3 regions of the Paenibacillus sp. NMA1017 genome follow, and region 3 is predicted to be linked to each of the others. Evidence: riboswitches for the same ligand, from Rfam matches in the RefSeq annotation. Region 3 holds a riboswitch; each other region holds the start of a gene.

Region 1 (5,250 bases), on a different contig from region 3:
CAATTCTGCCCGCTCCGCTGCTTTCCGCCGTGGAGTCACGGTTTTTTAAAGCTCTCACCTTATGGGGTGGGAGTAGGAAGGGCGTATCAGAAAGAGCGGCACAATTGAAGCCGCTCCTGTGAAGCAAGGCAGGTAAACGCCAAGTGTGAGATTTTACAGGCTGACCGGACTTAATAATGTCCGGTCGTGCCTTTTGCAATAAACGGTATGATCGGCATGATGCATTTTTGAGTAGCGCAGGGATGGATTTGAATCTGGAGAAGCGGAGCGGTCGCCTTTGACGAGGGATTCTTACAACTAAATGTCTTATATAATCCGAAGAATCCCACGGCAACAGCGATCGTAAGATCAAATGCATTCCGTAGCGGGTAGTCAACTCATCATCAGAACGATCACCCAACCAATATAGAGAGGAAGTGGAGAGTTATGAAGCTCGTACTTTTGTCTGGTGGTTCCGGTAAAAGATTATGGCCTTTGTCCAACGATTCCCGTTCCAAACAATTTTTGAAGGTACTGGAGAGCCCGGAGGGGATTTCGGAATCCATGGTACAGCGGGTATGGAGACAATTGGGAGACAACGGATTATCAGAATCCTCGTTTATTGCGACAGGGAGAGCACAGGTCGAAATGATCCAGAGTCAGGTCGGGTCGAATACGCGCATCATTGTTGAGCCAGAACGCAGAGACACCTTTCCTGCGATTGCGCTGACAGCGACTTATCTATATTCCATTGCTGGTGTTTCACCTGATGAAATTATAGCTATATTGCCTGTAGATCCTTATGTTGAGGATGCTTTCTTCGCTTCCGTAGCCCAGCTGGAACATACGCTTCAGGAGAGTGAAGGCAAGCTTGCATTAATCGGGGTTGTCCCTTCCTATCCTTCAGAGAAATATGGTTACATTATTCCGAAAAACGATGCCACCCAAGGTAGCACAGGCTACCGCGAAGTGAGCCATTTTCAAGAGAAACCCGACCGGGAGCAGGCGGAGCGTCTGATTGAACGCAATGCTCTATGGAACTGCGGGGTTTTTGCATTCAAATTAAGTTATTTGCTGGATATCTTGGCATCCAAGGGGTTGCCGCTGAATTATGAAGAAATGCAAAAGCAATACGCATCTCTGGAAAAAATCAGCTTTGACTATGAAGTAGTCGAGAAGGAAAAGGATATCGTAGTTCTTCCGTATGATGGTTTTTGGAAGGATTTAGGTACCTGGAATACGCTCACAGAAGAAATGTCTAATCAACAAGTGGGCAGAGGTGTAGTAACGGAGGATTGCGTCAATACGAGTCTTATTAACGAGTTGGACATTCCTGTGGCGATCATTGGCACGAATGATCTGATTGTAGCTGCTAGCCCGGATGGCATTCTTGTGACCAATAAGGCAGAAAGTCCTCGCATTAAGGAAGTACTCAAGGCTCATGATCAGCGTCCAATGTATGAAGAACGTCGTTGGGGACAGTATCGGGTTGTGGATTATGTCAAGTATGACGAGGGTAACGAGGTATTGACCAAACGAATCCGCGTACGGAAAGGCAAAAATATCAGCTACCAGCTTCATTTCAAACGGAGTGAAATCTGGACCATCATTAGTGGTGAAGCGGAAATTATTTTGAATGAGAAGCTACACAAAGTAAAGGCTGGTGATGTAGTTCGCATTCCTGAAGGGACGAAGCATAGCATTTTGGCTGTGACCGATGTGGATTTTATTGAGGTGCAGACTGGCTCTGAATTGGTTGAAGAGGATATTGTCCGCTTTTGTATGGATTGGAATGAAATTTCCCGTCACCAATTTATCTCATAATTATTTTCGTAAAAACGAAAAAAAGACGAATTCATGAAAATTCATGGCCCAAACTGTCGAATTTGGGCGAAAACCTGTAAATTCATGAACATGACCTATTAAATTTTGGTAAAATAAAGTCGATACTTAGGGTAAGAAGGAATCCAAACTCCTTCCAACGATAAACGCAGCCCTGTCGAAAGGCAGGTACGCAAAGCTAAAGGGCCTTCCACAAGGATGGCAGCCTGGCTACCGAAAGGAAGAGCGAAAGTGAGATTCAATTTTATTCCTCTGTATCGACTGATACGTCATGTACTCCCCGTTGTTATGCTTTTTTCATTGTTGCCCGTCGGTTTTGGTGATTCTCTATCTGTCGCAAATGCTGCTTCATTACAACCTGTTAATTCGGACGCTTCTACTCAGGCCCGTGAACTATACAATTATTTACTCAACATCTCAGGGAAAAAAATAGTCACCGGTCAGCATGATTATTTGGAGAGTCCGGATGAATTAAGTAACAAGGTCCAAAAAATCAGTCAGGCATATGTAGGTGTACACGGCTATGAGATGGGAGCTATCTCTGGTCAATCTGACGCTACAGAAGCAGCGCAACGTAAAAATGTCGTCGATAGTGCTATCCGTTGGGACAGATCCGGTGGTATTGTGACGATGACTTTTCATGAAGCGCTACCAGGTAGGCCACTGACTTGGGCCAATGTACAGGCGAAAGTAAGTCAGACAGAGTTCAACAAATACGTGACCCCAGGTACTACGCAGTATAACCTTCTCATTGCCGATCTGGATAAGGTCGCTGTATCGTTAAAGCAGCTTCGTGATGCAGGGGTTCCGGTTTTGTGGAGACCTTACCACGAAATGAATGGCGACTGGTTCTGGTGGGGAAACAAAAATAATTTCAATCAGCTATGGAATATCATGTATGACCGTTTTACCAACACACATCAATTGAACAATCTGCTGTGGGTATGGAGTCCGAATGCGCCCAATTCGTATACTGTCCCGTATACCCCGAAATATCCTGGGGATGACAAAGTGGACATTTTGGCAGTAGACATTTACAACAATGATTTTAAGCAAAGTCATTACGAAGGTCTGCTCGGACTGGCACGGAATAAGCCGATTGCCATTGGGGAGCACGGTGAGATGCCTAGTTCTGAGGTATTGCAGGCTCAACCTAAATGGGTATATTCCATGACTTGGGGAAAGATGCTGACTGAGAATAACACAACAAATCAAATTCAGGATTATATGAATGATTCGAGGAGTTTGACGCGGGATGATGTGAAAAATGGATTGGAAACGATTCAACCCCCTGGGGCAGATATACCGACCTTACCGGACGAGGGACAAAGTGAGCCTATCCCGGCTCCGCCAGTAGTGATCGTTCCCCCAGCTCCGACTCCTCCTTCTGTTCCTGATGTGGTATATGTGAACGGGCTGCGTGGCGAATATTTTAACAATATGAATTTGAATGGAAGTCCTGCTTTGATCCGTACTGATAGCAAGCTGGACTACAACTGGCGTGCCAATGCAGCTGATCCAAAGGTGAATGCCGATCAGTTCTCGGTTCGCTGGACGGGTAAAATCAAACCGCAATATAGCGAGACCTATACGTTCGCAACGATATCTGATGATGGTATCCGTGTATGGGTAGACGGCAAGTTGGTTATTGACAGCTGGTTCAAACAAAGCTGGACAGAGCGTGAAGGCAGTATTACTTTGGAAGCAGGCAAAATGGTAGATCTAAAAGTGGAATACTATGATGAAAAAGGCGACGCAATGGCACGTCTAATGTGGGAAAGTCAGCATGAAGCGAAAGCGGTGATTCCCGGAAACGCTTTGTTTCTTCCTTGATTGATACTCTTTCCCGGTCCAAAAATTTGAGGAGAGAGGGTGGATCATATGATAAAAAAATGGTTATCCCATAGGTATACAGTCGTTTTATCTGGACTATTAGGGGTCGTAGCTATAGCGATGATCGCTTGGTTTATATACACGCCTTCAAGAAGCGCAGAATTGCAGACGGATAAAGTAGCAGCTGCCAGTCCAGTATGGAAGCTGGGGCAGAGGGATGACTCTTCAGCGGAATTCAAAGGTGTGGTCGGCAGGGATAATATCGACATTTCTACAGCAGCTGCCTCTACCGAATCATCTGCTAAAGGAGCAATGTCAGCGTTGTCGGTAGCAGAAGAGAGTACAACAGTTCCAGTATTGCTCAGCAGTGGAGATATTCCTCCCGGTTTGAATGCGTCCACGAACCCTGAACTGACACTCCAGTATAAGCTGAATCAGATTCCTCCTAATGGTATGATATTCCGTGTTCGGATTTTGGATGCGGGCAAAGCAGTCCCGCAAATGGCTGTATTTTCAAATCATCAGCTGTCCGGTATTATTCAGATTGCCGGAGTATCCGGTACTGGGAGTGCTTATAATTTCAAAAACAACTACGATTTGTATATACCTAAAGAGCAATTGCAAAGCGGTGTTAACGTACTCAAGCTAAAGACAGCGCGCTGCCTATACTGCTCCTCTGCAGAAGATAAAAATGTGTGGTGGACTTGGGATGACTTGAGCTTGGAGACGTTAGCTTCACCTGCGACCGAACCGGTACACGGTAAATATATACTGACCGGAACAAACGTGAACAATAAAGAATTTTATTATGATCAGGGTGCAGTTAAGCATTTACCATACGTTCTCAAATGGCTGGGAATTGCTTATAGTGGCAACGTCATGAGGGTCACCTGTGCCAGCAATGTGGGCAAGGCATGTACAGACGTGGATGATTACTATCAAACGTTAAAGCAGTATAATATGCAATCGTCTGCTTTGTATTTATATACAGGTGATATTAAGCTGCAAAAAGATGGTTCTCTGCCAGAGACGGCCAAGCAAAAGTTGCGCGATTATGTAAAAAAATACGGTTCTTATCTTCAATATTATGAAGTAGATAACGAACCTGGATTATTTAATCGCTCCAAGGCGGTAAATTTGGCTGTGGCCAAGTGGTTAAATACGGAAGGCAAGCAATTGGCACCGCATCTCAAAACCGTAGCGCCGGGCTGGGCCTACTGGCCGACGTACTCTACCAAGGCGTGCAAAAATCAAACCGGAGGTACGCAAAAATGCGGTGATCCGGATGGATGGGAGCGGGACCCGGCGCAGCGTAAACAGCTGGAGGAAGTCACCGACCTGACCAACGGACACGCCTACGGTGAATCGTATAATGAAGAGGACGGGGGCAGCTTCGTTCAAAATTTGAAAACCTTCGGCGGTTCGAGCGACGGACTGGCGAAGAAGATGCTGAACACGGAGTTCGGTACCAATGATACGCATCGAGACAATCCAGATTACGGGGCTAGTCAGCCACAAGCAGCCGCATTCGACCGGATTATGCGTTCACAAATTGGGTTTGCCGATATGTTTATCCAGCACGCTGCTTTTTATAAA
Region 2 (5,250 bases), on a different contig from region 3:
TTTTTGCGTTGATTCAGCAGCAATTAAAGTTGCATCAGCCAGTTAAGCGACTGTGGATTTCAGACTTGACAGCGGAAAGTATTGCGACAGGCTTTGAACGATTGCGAGATGCTTCGGAGTTTGAATTTCTGACTCAAGCTGCGAGAGCACGAAGTGAAGCGGACTGGCTGATCGGAATGAATGCTTCCAGAGCGTTCACAACACGACATAACACACTGCTGTCGGTAGGACGGGTGCAGACTCCCGTGCTGGCACTGATTCATGACCGGGAAAAGGAAATTGAGGCATTTCAGTCTCAAACCTTCTATGACGTGTGGGCTGAGTTTAAGCAAGATCAGATCAAGTACAAAGGTGCGTGGCAGGGGGATCGGCTGACGAAGTCAGAGGAAGCTGAGGAAATCGCTGCGGCGGTTCGTGGAAAAACAGGTAAAATCACCAAATATGACACGAAGCAGACAAAAGAGTATCCTTTTAAATTGTACGATTTAACACTGCTTCAACGCGAGGCGAATGCCAAGTACGGTTATTCGGCCAAAAAAACACTGGATGTGGCACAAGCGCTTTATGAGCGTCACAAGGTCATTTCCTATCCGCGTACCAATTCTAACTATGTGACAGAGCAAAATATAGACGGCATGCACAAGGCATTACGGATGCTGGGGACAGGTCCTTATGCTGATCTGGTCCAACAAGCCAACCCCAATTTGGTTCATAAACAGAATAAATCGGTCTGCAATCCATCTCGTGTCGAGGATCACCATGCTATTTTGCCGACGTTAAAAAGGCCAGGAACACTAAGCAAGGAAGAGCAAAATGTATATGACCTGGTTATTCGCAGGTTTTTGTCGCATTTTTTTCCGCCTGCTGAATACAAAATGCATACCGTGATGACACAGGTGGACAAGCATCTGTTTAAAACAAATATTAAGGAGCTTCTTTCCTTGGGTTGGAAAGTAGTTTTAAGTAAGATTGATCAGGATAAAGGTAAAAAGAGCAAATCACCGAAAAAAGAGGATGAAGAGGAGACGGACGAGTGGACGGACAAGAAGTTTGAGATTGATGCGGGACGTCCCGTGGATTGTGTTCGCGCCGAGATGAAAGAAAAGGCGACTCAGCCCCCTAAAAGCTACACGGAGGGTACATTGCTTAAGGCGATGGAAAGCGCGGGTAAACAGATGGAGAATGAGGAATTGCGTGAGGTCATGAAGGATGCCGGTTTAGGCACACCTGCGACGCGGGCCGCCACAATTGAACGATTGAAAAAGGTTGGCTATATTGAAATGAAGGGTAAAAAGATTATTATTACGGAAAAGGGAAAGATGGCTATTGACCTGATCCGTCATGCCGGGGTTGATCTATTAGCCTCCCCGGAGATGACAGGTCAATGGGAACGTCGCCTGCATCAAATTTCCAAGGGTGAGGCGGCTCAGGAGAAGTTTATGGAGAACGTTAAAAGATTTACGTTGTCCATCATTGACAAGGTGAGGCAGCAGCCACCGGCTCCGGCAAATGCCTTTGGTGAGGAAGCAAGGGGGAAGCGTGCGGCTGGAAAAGAAGGCGCACGTAGTGCGCGTGCGAGCGGACGCACCGCCGCCAAAGGGGTAGGGCGTGCTACATCAGGACGCGGTGGCAGCGCTGGAAGCGCAACTCTGGAGCAAGCAGCACCACCAGCACGCAGCTCTTCCGACGGATCCTCAGGCATTTCAGTGAGCCAAAGGCAAGCTTTAGGTAGTTGCCCACGCTCTAATTGCGGCGGAAGCATTATTGAAGGCCGCAAGGGGTATGGGTGCAGCCACTACAAGCAGGGCTGCGGCTTTGTCGTCTGGAAGGAATATGCTGGCAAGCAGATTACGGGAACGATGCTCAAGTCTTTGTTGACAAAGGGACAGACGCAGTTGCTATCTTTTAAGCGTAAAGATGGATCGACCGTCAAGGCGCGAATTGTTCTGAATGAACCAGGTACAGGGCAACTTAGCGTTCGTGAGGAAGATTGATACAGGAGGAAAACTGATACAGGTAGAAAACAATGTTTTCAAAGATAGATAAAATAAGGATTTTTTTAGCCGTCATCAGGTGACTTCTGAATTCATCAGGAGTCATCCTTTTTTATATTCAGCACACCAAAAATCCCCATTAGAGATGTCTATATAACATTTTATTAAACATTTGTAAGCTTTCAACCGATAAAGAAATAGGGGTTATGCAAAAGTAAATTTTCCAGGTAGTTAATAATGAAAACTCTATGCGTAGCGTTCAAAAATAACTTCACTTAACGAATTGAACAATCAGGAAGTAAAGTTATGCGTTTTAAAACGAGAACTCAATCGTTTGACCAGAAAACTTTTTTACGGAAGATGGTGGAAGACCATGGAGGAGAAAACGGTAGCTGCAGCAGGTTTACAGCAATTACGCAAGCTGGGCAATTCAGATTTAAAGCTGTCCCCGCTTGGGCTCGGCTGCTGGCAGTTTAGCAACGGAAAAGGGATAGTCGGGAAATTCTGGCCGGTGCTGCGGCGGGAGGATATACGGCAAATCGTTCGGACTAGTTTGGAAGGTGGGATTAATTGGTTTGATACCGCTGAAGCATACGGTGGCGGACAGTCTGAGCAGCTACTGGCTGGCACGCTGAAAGAGATCGGAGGATCGCTCGCGGAGCAGGCGAATATCGCTACGAAATGGTGGCCTGCCTTTCGCACTGCAGGCAGTATCACAGCAACGATTGATGAACGTATTCGCCACTTGGATCAACGGACGATTCACCTTTATCAAGTGCATTCGCCTTACTCCTTTGCTTCGGTCGGTGCCGTGATGAATGCGATGGCTAAACTGGTCGAGCAAGAAAAGATTAAATATGTGGGTGTAAGCAACTTTTCCGCGCAACAAATACGTGAAGCTGATCGTGTGCTGCGAGAGCACGGCCTTCGCCTGGTTTCGAATCAGGTGAAATACAGCCTGCTTGACCGGAGAATCGAGCAGAACGGAATTCTGGACACGGCCAAAGAGCTCGGTGTGGCGATCATCGCCTACTCCCCGTTAATGCAGGGAATATTAAGTGGAAAATTCCATAAAAATCCCTCTCTGGTCAAGTCTATCAAGGGACCGCGCAAGTGGACAGCGGCATTCCGGGATTCGGGCCTGCAGAGATCGAAGCCGCTGATTGAGTTGCTGGAACAGATGGCTCAACAGTATAATGTGACGCCAACGCAGATTGCTCTGAATTGGCTGATTAACGCCCACGGAGAGAATGTATTTGCGATACCTGGGGCTTCAAAGGTACATCATGCCGAGGAAAATGTGAAGGCGATGCAGTTTACCTTGACAGCCGGAGAGATTGAGATAATCAGCAACGTTTCCAATCAAGTGCTGAGATCGAAGTAATCATGGCTAAAACAGTGAAAAAAAAGGGATATCGCCTCTTCTTCTGACGATGCTGGACGGCAAGGGCATGCTCCTTCCTTGCTAGAGATAAGCGGGACGTTTCTTGTAAGGACGTTCTTTTCTCCGTGGCGGCTATGCCCTGGAAATATTCTCCGCAGTAAGCTTGCTTGTTACTGATCAGTTGTGCAGATGGATATCTCGGAATCTCGGGGGGTGGATGAGGGGAATAACAAAATAAACTTGAGTTGTCGAACTACAGGAATTTGATGGATCACTGAAGTATCCCAATCAGCATCTAACAACGTATTGAAAAGATAAATAAAAATAAAACCTTCAGTTCACAAGGTTATCACCTACCGAATGGTAGGGAGAAGAAGTGCAAAAATATACTTATTTATTCCCGTTAATCGTAAACACCTCGAAAGTGGTGGACACAAAGCCATGGGTCTAAAGCTGCATTAAACAGCTATGATTGCCAGGTTGCCGAAGGAAACCGGACGAAATCTGCTATCTGTTTCTGTGTTTTTTTTATGGGAACAGACTTCTTTTAGTTGCAGCGGGAAAGCATTTGGGCATATGGAGTAAAAGGCATGGATGATTAAGAACAGGAGGAATTTTTATGGAAACGAGCATAATCACTATTAAGGAGTACCCGTTAAGCTCCTATCAGAAAGACATATGGTTCGAACAATGCATGCACCCTGGAAAACCTATTTACAACATTGGTGGATATGTTGAGGTTAAAGGAAACCTGGATTTGGCTATCCTTAAGGATTCCATGCAATTATTAATCAGGCAGAATGATTCCCTCAGTACCCGTTTTATTAATAAAAAGGGAGAACCTTATTTAACATTCCTGCCAGAAGTTGAATATGAAGTTCCGTTATATGATTTTTCGATGAATGAAAATCCAAATTCTTTTTGCATTAACTGGATGAAGGAGGAATTTTTAAAACCTTTTCAATCGGAGAACTATTATTTTCAATTTGATATATTGCAAGAGGCCCCGAATATATACTTCATTTTTCTTAAAGTTCATCATTTGGTGATCGATGGATGGGGATTTGCTCTCTTAGTCAGTCAAATGTTTGACAATTACAACAAATTGACGCAAGGAATTAGTGAAATGAACAGAACTGTCTATTCCTATGCTGATTTTATATCAGATAATCAGGATTATCTGAATTCTCCGGCCTTTTTAAAAGACAGGGAGTTCTGGAAGAACAAATATCAGACCATTCCCGAGCCTCTGTTGAGCAGAGGAGCGGACATTGATGATGGTGATGGCAATTCTGTTTGGAGCGATCGGCGAACCTTAACTATAAACAAGACCTTATACAATCGAATGATTGAATTTTGCAAAGAGGAAGGATGCTCATCATTCCATTACTTTTTAGGCATAATGTTTCTTTATTTCAGTAGGGTTAGCAACAGGAATGAAATGGTAATCGGCGTCCCGGTTTTTAACCGGGGTAAAGCGAAATATAAGCAGACTATGGGACATTTTGCCAACGTGCTGCCGCTGCGGATCAGCCCCGAAGAAGATATAAGCTTTAAAGGGCTGATAAAGAACATCAAACGTGAGCTTATGCAGTGCTATCGGCATCAGAAAATGTCTTTCGGTGAAATCTACCGGACGGTTTACGAGAATGTCCATGAGAAAGGGAAACTATTTGATATATCGCTTTCTTTCGAAGAACAGGAAAACAGAGAGAGCTTTATCGGCACAGCAACCCGGATTGTAAGCATGCCGCATCATCATGAAAGGAATGCACTCAATCTCCTGATATGGGGACAAGAAGGAGAAACGGATGTAGCCGTAAATTTTGACTATCAGATACAGGCTTTTGAAAGATTCATCCCCATCGAGAA
Region 3 (5,250 bases):
TTGCTTGGCACCGTTTCGTTGGGTCATAAAGTCCGGCCAGATCGGGCACTCCACGGCATGCGATGATGTTTCTCCGTTTTCAAACTGGTATTCTATAATGGATTTATTACGAAACTCAGGCTTCGTCGTATCCGTTTTCCAGTCATTATTATAGGTGGTTGAATACTTGATCGTATAAGCTTTCTGAATGGTTTTATGAAAAGTGAGCGTAAATCCTTGTTTATAGTCCTGTGATAGCGGAATCAGCTCATAATCCGTGGGCGCACGTAGCTCCGTTGTTCCGTCAACACTTTGAATTTTCAGGGTGTCTGGCAACAAGGCCAAGCCCCCGTTTGGAAACACATCCTGAATGACAATATTTTTCATGGTGTACAAGTCTGTGTTGATGGTAATCACCCAAGGTATGATTTTGGTGTTGTAATTGGGTGTGTCATACATTTTAGTCATAACTCCGCTTATGATTTCCGTCGATACGATCTTCTGGATTCCATCTGAGGTTATGATGTTTGTGACTTTTTCATTTTCATAGACACGGCCTCTGGCTTGGGTCTGGTATCGGATGGTATAGGCTGAATCTACGTCGAGTTTGAATTGAAGTTTGAAGCCGTTGCGGTCCGGATAATCAACTGGGATGACAGTATACGCCCACGATGGGAGTTCCTCCAGTGTGTTTCCCTTAAATACTTTCAAAGAACCGGGCAGCAATTCTTGAGTTTTGTTGAAATGATCAATTAAAAGAGCTTTGGCTTCGGGGATTTTTGTCTCGCCGAAGTTATATCTTATGGCCCACGAGAGTGTTTGTGTGGCGTGATCATATTTTTCAACCTTTTTGGACAAAAATTCACCACGTTCTACCTGAACAGTCGCGGTAGCAGCAACGTCCTCTATCGCATCTCCTGAAAGCGTCGCTGTGTTGGAAAAACGATTTTCGTCGCCAGTAATGCGCGTGAAATATTGAATCTGGTAGGCCGTGTTCATGCTATCGTCTTGAAAATGAATCACAAACCCTGTCCCGGCTTGATCTGCCTCAATGGCATATTCACTCGCATTTACTAGGTCTCGAACAACGGTCGAGCCGTCGATATTGACTTGGAGATGATAGAGCCGGATAGAGTCTCTTCTGAGTTCCAGTCCTGAAGGAATTGGATCGGTAATGAGGGCCTGCTTTATGGTATTTAGCTGTTTGTTCACATCAATGGTCCAGTCGATCTGGTTTGTTCCAGCTATTTTCCCTTGTTTGCTTAGGGTTGGCCCTGACTGGGGTTTTACATTCACGATGACCGTTTGCACCCCGCCTTTGATTGGAATCGCAATGATGATCTCTGTACTGCCTTTCACCGTTTCTTTCGTAAACTCGGTTTTGATTTGCAGTTTGCCGCTGACATTGGAATGATTCTCTACATATGGGTTAAAGGTCATGATCACCTTGCCCTGACGATCTACTGTGAAGTATCCCACGGTTCCGTCAGTAGTGACTAACGGAGATGAGATATCAGTGTAGATGACAAACTGTTCTGGTAAGTGAAAGGTAAAGGTGTCCCCTGCCTTATACGTATTGTCAGGAAGCTCCCATTCATAGCCTAGTTGGATGGCTGATCCGATGTCGAATTGGCTGCCGGGACTATATACCGCATCAATGACACGCCCTGCTTCGTCGGTCAGGCTCAACTTCGTTAGTATGCTCTGCGGAGCGGCATCATGTTGAGACTTTGAACGGGCTGCTCCCTGAACGAAGGGGACCGTATTTGGAGGAATCTCCCTAGGGGGTTCAAGGTTTGGGACGACGTATACAGCATCCGTAACGGGATGTGTAGGATCGGATACAGCACTCTGCGGCTGTTCTGGGGCTGGAGCATCTGCGTAAGCCAGCGTTGCGCTGAAAAAGCTTTGGACAATGAGCAATAAGGCAATGATCATTACATTTATTTTTGTTCTCATGCTCCAAGTGATTCTCCTATTCATCGTAATATGGTAATGCTTCGTTCGAAATTAGTATATTCAGCATGCTAGGCTGACATGACTATCCCAATAGAAAAAAAGCCCTGATCATAGCGATCAGGGCTTTCCTCGAGATAGGCATAGCAATTTGTGATGGATCTATGTAAAAAAGGGCATAATAAAAAGCTCGTTCATCTGGTAGCTGGCTGCCATCCGGATAGGAAGGCCCTATAGTTTTGCGTCACTGCCTTTCGACAGCTTTGCCATTAACTTGAATAGCTTGTGCGTCTATCATCTATCAAACTGATTTCATGTAACCTCTCATTTACAGCTTGGAACGGTTTCCCCACTTTTTGCGGAAGGAATGAGGTGTTTCTCCTACATGCTCCTTGAACAGGTTAATAAAATGGCTCGTATTGGGAATCCCTACGTACCTTGCGATATCCACAATGGACATGTCACTGGTTTTAAGCCAGCTTTGAGCGGCCGTGATACGGACATTAATGAGATAATCAATCGGAGAGAAACCGATCTGTTTTTTGAAATTTTTAGCCAGATTAAACTTGTTTAATTCAAACATGTCTGCCAGCGAGTCCAGTGTTATTCGCTCACAGTAGGACTGATCCAAATATTGCTGTACCCGACGTACTTCGCTGAGGGTTTCAGCATTCACATGCTGGTGATCATAGGGATGCTGCAAGATGCACATCAGTATTTCACCAATGAGCCTGGACGTTAGCAGTTCAGCGGAAAGACTTCTGTCAGACTGCCCACAAATCAGAGCATGCAGTTTGTCCAATATAATATACGGATTATGCATGGATATTACCGGTTTATTGTGCTTGGCAAATTGTTCGTAAAAGTTTCCGATCAGGTTGCCGTACAGGTATAAACTGATAAACTCCCAGGCTTCATGACCGGAGGTGCTATATTGCACATACTCCTCACAATTAATAAAAAACAAATCATGAGGCTTTAAAATATATTTCTTGTCCCGGTATAGTAATTCTCCCTTACCAGACAACGTAAAAACAAGCAAAAAAGAGGTGAGTTCTTTTCTTTCCACCGTAAAAGCAGAAGTTTTTTGGAAGTACCCTAATTCCTGAATATATAAAAGGGATTGCTTGGCAAAAGCGGAGGGAGTGCGCACAATTACGATAGGTTCGCCGTTCCAGAGGCCCTCGTTGTTTTTTTGGTCTGTTGTCATATTCAATTCCTTTACAAAGAAGCAATTTTATCTAGCTTATCTTGGTTTGATTTAACCAATATATAATGGCTGATTAAACATGATTTCCTATTTATAAAAGTTTATTTTATCACATGAAATATGTCTATATATCAAATTATGTTTGTAAGTTTTATAGAAGCCTCGCTCTTATGGACATCTAACCTGATCATCCGTATAAAAGGTCGAATATTGTTGAAAGAATTCTGAGGTCATCATGGATTCAAATCCTTTCTGGGGTCAAAGATAGAATTAGTGCTGAAAAAGATATCTTACATGCCCATTCAACTTTTCCCTTCACTTCTCCTTTCGGTTTAAGAAATTTAGGACTTGGTTCTGATAAAATGGTTCGTAAGGCTTATTATTAAAAATGAGATTTTGGGCCCAGTGTTGTGATTTAGTTCACGAACATGAATGTAAAAAAGAGAGATATATGCATAAAAAATTACGCAAAAAGTGGCCTTACGCGTTTCATCAAGAGTGCTTTCAACTTTGGAAATGAGACGGGCAATGATATGATGGGTAATACAGGTATAGTGCTTTACTTACTCGACAGTCAGTTTGGAGGATTACAGGATGGGAAAATCCAAAAATACGAAAACCGCAGCGGCTTGGTCGCTCGTTATTCTAGGGGCAGGCTTTGCAGCCACATTGCCCTTCCAGCAATATGGCTGGGCTCGTTTGTTAGCCGGAGCTTTTGAGGCAGGACTTGTAGGGGGACTGGCGGACTGGTTCGCTGTCACTGCTTTGTTCCGTCATCCGCTAGGCATTCCGATACCACATACCGCGCTGCTTCCTAAAAATAGGGACAAGCTCACAAATGCATTGGTGAGTACGGTGGAAAATAACCTGCTAAACAAAGACAGCATCGCGTCCAAAATTGCAGATATTCGTTTGGCGGATCTGGTGCTGGGCGGTGTGGAAAAAGGATTGCGGACGCCAGAAGCGGCGGCATCCATAGATGTTCTCGCCAAGCGGCTCGTCCAGTCGCTCCCGCTCGCGGAATTGGCTCCGGTCATCGTGGCAGAGCTCAAGCGGCAGGTGACTGACTTTGACGCCGGACCGCTGCTGGAGGCGCTTGCTCGTCAGACCAGCGAGAAGGGCTACGATCGCCGCGCACTGGATTACACGCTGGAGCAAGCCGAGTCCTGGCTTTTGCGACCGGAAACGGGCTATACGCTGGGCACCTTAGGGATGCAGGCTGTCAGCGGTTTGCAGGTGAGCGGGCTGATGCAGTTTGCTTTGAACGCATTCCTCGGCTATCTGAACGAAGAGCGTATGGGTGAAATGATTCGTCATTTCCTGCTGGATCAGGTAGCAGAACTGCAAAGGGAAGAGCACCCGCGCCGTCAGGCCGTGCTGGATGGTCTGAGAACACAGGTGACCCGATTGGCGACGAAAGATACGGTTCAGGAAGGATTGAACGGCTGGAAGGATAGCCTTGTTGAAGCCTGGGAAGGCGATGCGTCAGTGCTGGGCAAAATGGAAGAGCTGCGTATACGCTTATTGGACTACATGGAAGACGGAAGCTATGTGCAGACCTATATTTTACCGCTATTGGATCGGATGCTGGCTGATTTAAAAGGGAATACCGAGCTGCTGGACAAGATCAATGTGCGAATTGTGGAAGGTATTACTGGACTGGTGGAAGCCAACCATAGTCGGATTGGTAACTTGGTGCGCGAAAATGTAGACAAAATGGATAACAAATCCCTGATTGCACTGATGGAGGACAAATTGGGACAGGATTTGCAGTGGATACGTATTAACGGCGCAGTTACAGGCTTCCTGATCGGCATTGTGCTGACAGGTATCCGTATGCTAATCCAATAGACCAGAAAAAGCTACAGATAGGGTTGTGGAAGCATGAGGCTTTGGCATGAACATTTAATCGACAAGTTACCCCGCCCGCAACTGCTGGGGCAACATCGTGAGTGCTGTGCCCTGCGCGGGAATGGGTGGGGCAAGCCACACGCCACTGTGAATTATGTGTTCGACTATCATCCGATGCTGCTGGTGCGCTATCATAGGCTCATTATGGACGAAATGAAAAGCAGAGGGTACAACGTTGATCCACTATGGGAACA

What was found. Region 3 has a riboswitch for cyclic di-GMP ahead of AC5ELV_RS17370 (collagen binding domain-containing protein). Riboswitches for the same ligand answer to the same signal wherever they lie in the genome.
Region 1: another riboswitch for cyclic di-GMP. It lies ahead of AC5ELV_RS16210 (glycosyl hydrolase); the one in region 3 lies ahead of AC5ELV_RS17370 (collagen binding domain-containing protein).
Region 2: another riboswitch for cyclic di-GMP. It lies ahead of AC5ELV_RS04945 (condensation domain-containing protein); the one in region 3 lies ahead of AC5ELV_RS17370 (collagen binding domain-containing protein).

Annotation. Positions count from the first base shown of each region.
Region 1 is NZ_JBZXYR010000006.1:52,554-57,803, reverse strand. Features, by position in the region: gene AC5ELV_RS16215 (sugar phosphate nucleotidyltransferase) at 427-1,803, shown strand; cyclic di-GMP riboswitch class I at 1,959-2,039, shown strand; gene AC5ELV_RS16210 (glycosyl hydrolase) at 2,053-3,654, shown strand; gene AC5ELV_RS16205 (hypothetical protein) at 3,703-5,250, shown strand, end outside.
Region 2 is NZ_JBZXYR010000002.1:260-5,509, reverse strand. Features, by position in the region: gene AC5ELV_RS04955 (type IA DNA topoisomerase) at 1-1,994, shown strand, start outside; gene AC5ELV_RS04950 (aldo/keto reductase) at 2,368-3,378, shown strand; cyclic di-GMP riboswitch class I at 3,777-3,866, shown strand; partial or broken gene AC5ELV_RS04945 (condensation domain-containing protein) at 3,998-5,250, shown strand, end outside.
Region 3 is NZ_JBZXYR010000007.1:32,309-37,558, forward strand. Features, by position in the region: gene AC5ELV_RS17370 (collagen binding domain-containing protein) at 1-1,938, opposite strand, end outside; cyclic di-GMP riboswitch class I at 2,133-2,213, opposite strand; gene AC5ELV_RS17375 (AraC family transcriptional regulator) at 2,264-3,145, opposite strand; gene AC5ELV_RS17380 (DUF445 domain-containing protein) at 3,740-4,996, shown strand; gene AC5ELV_RS17385 (TIGR02328 family protein) at 5,030-5,250, shown strand, end outside.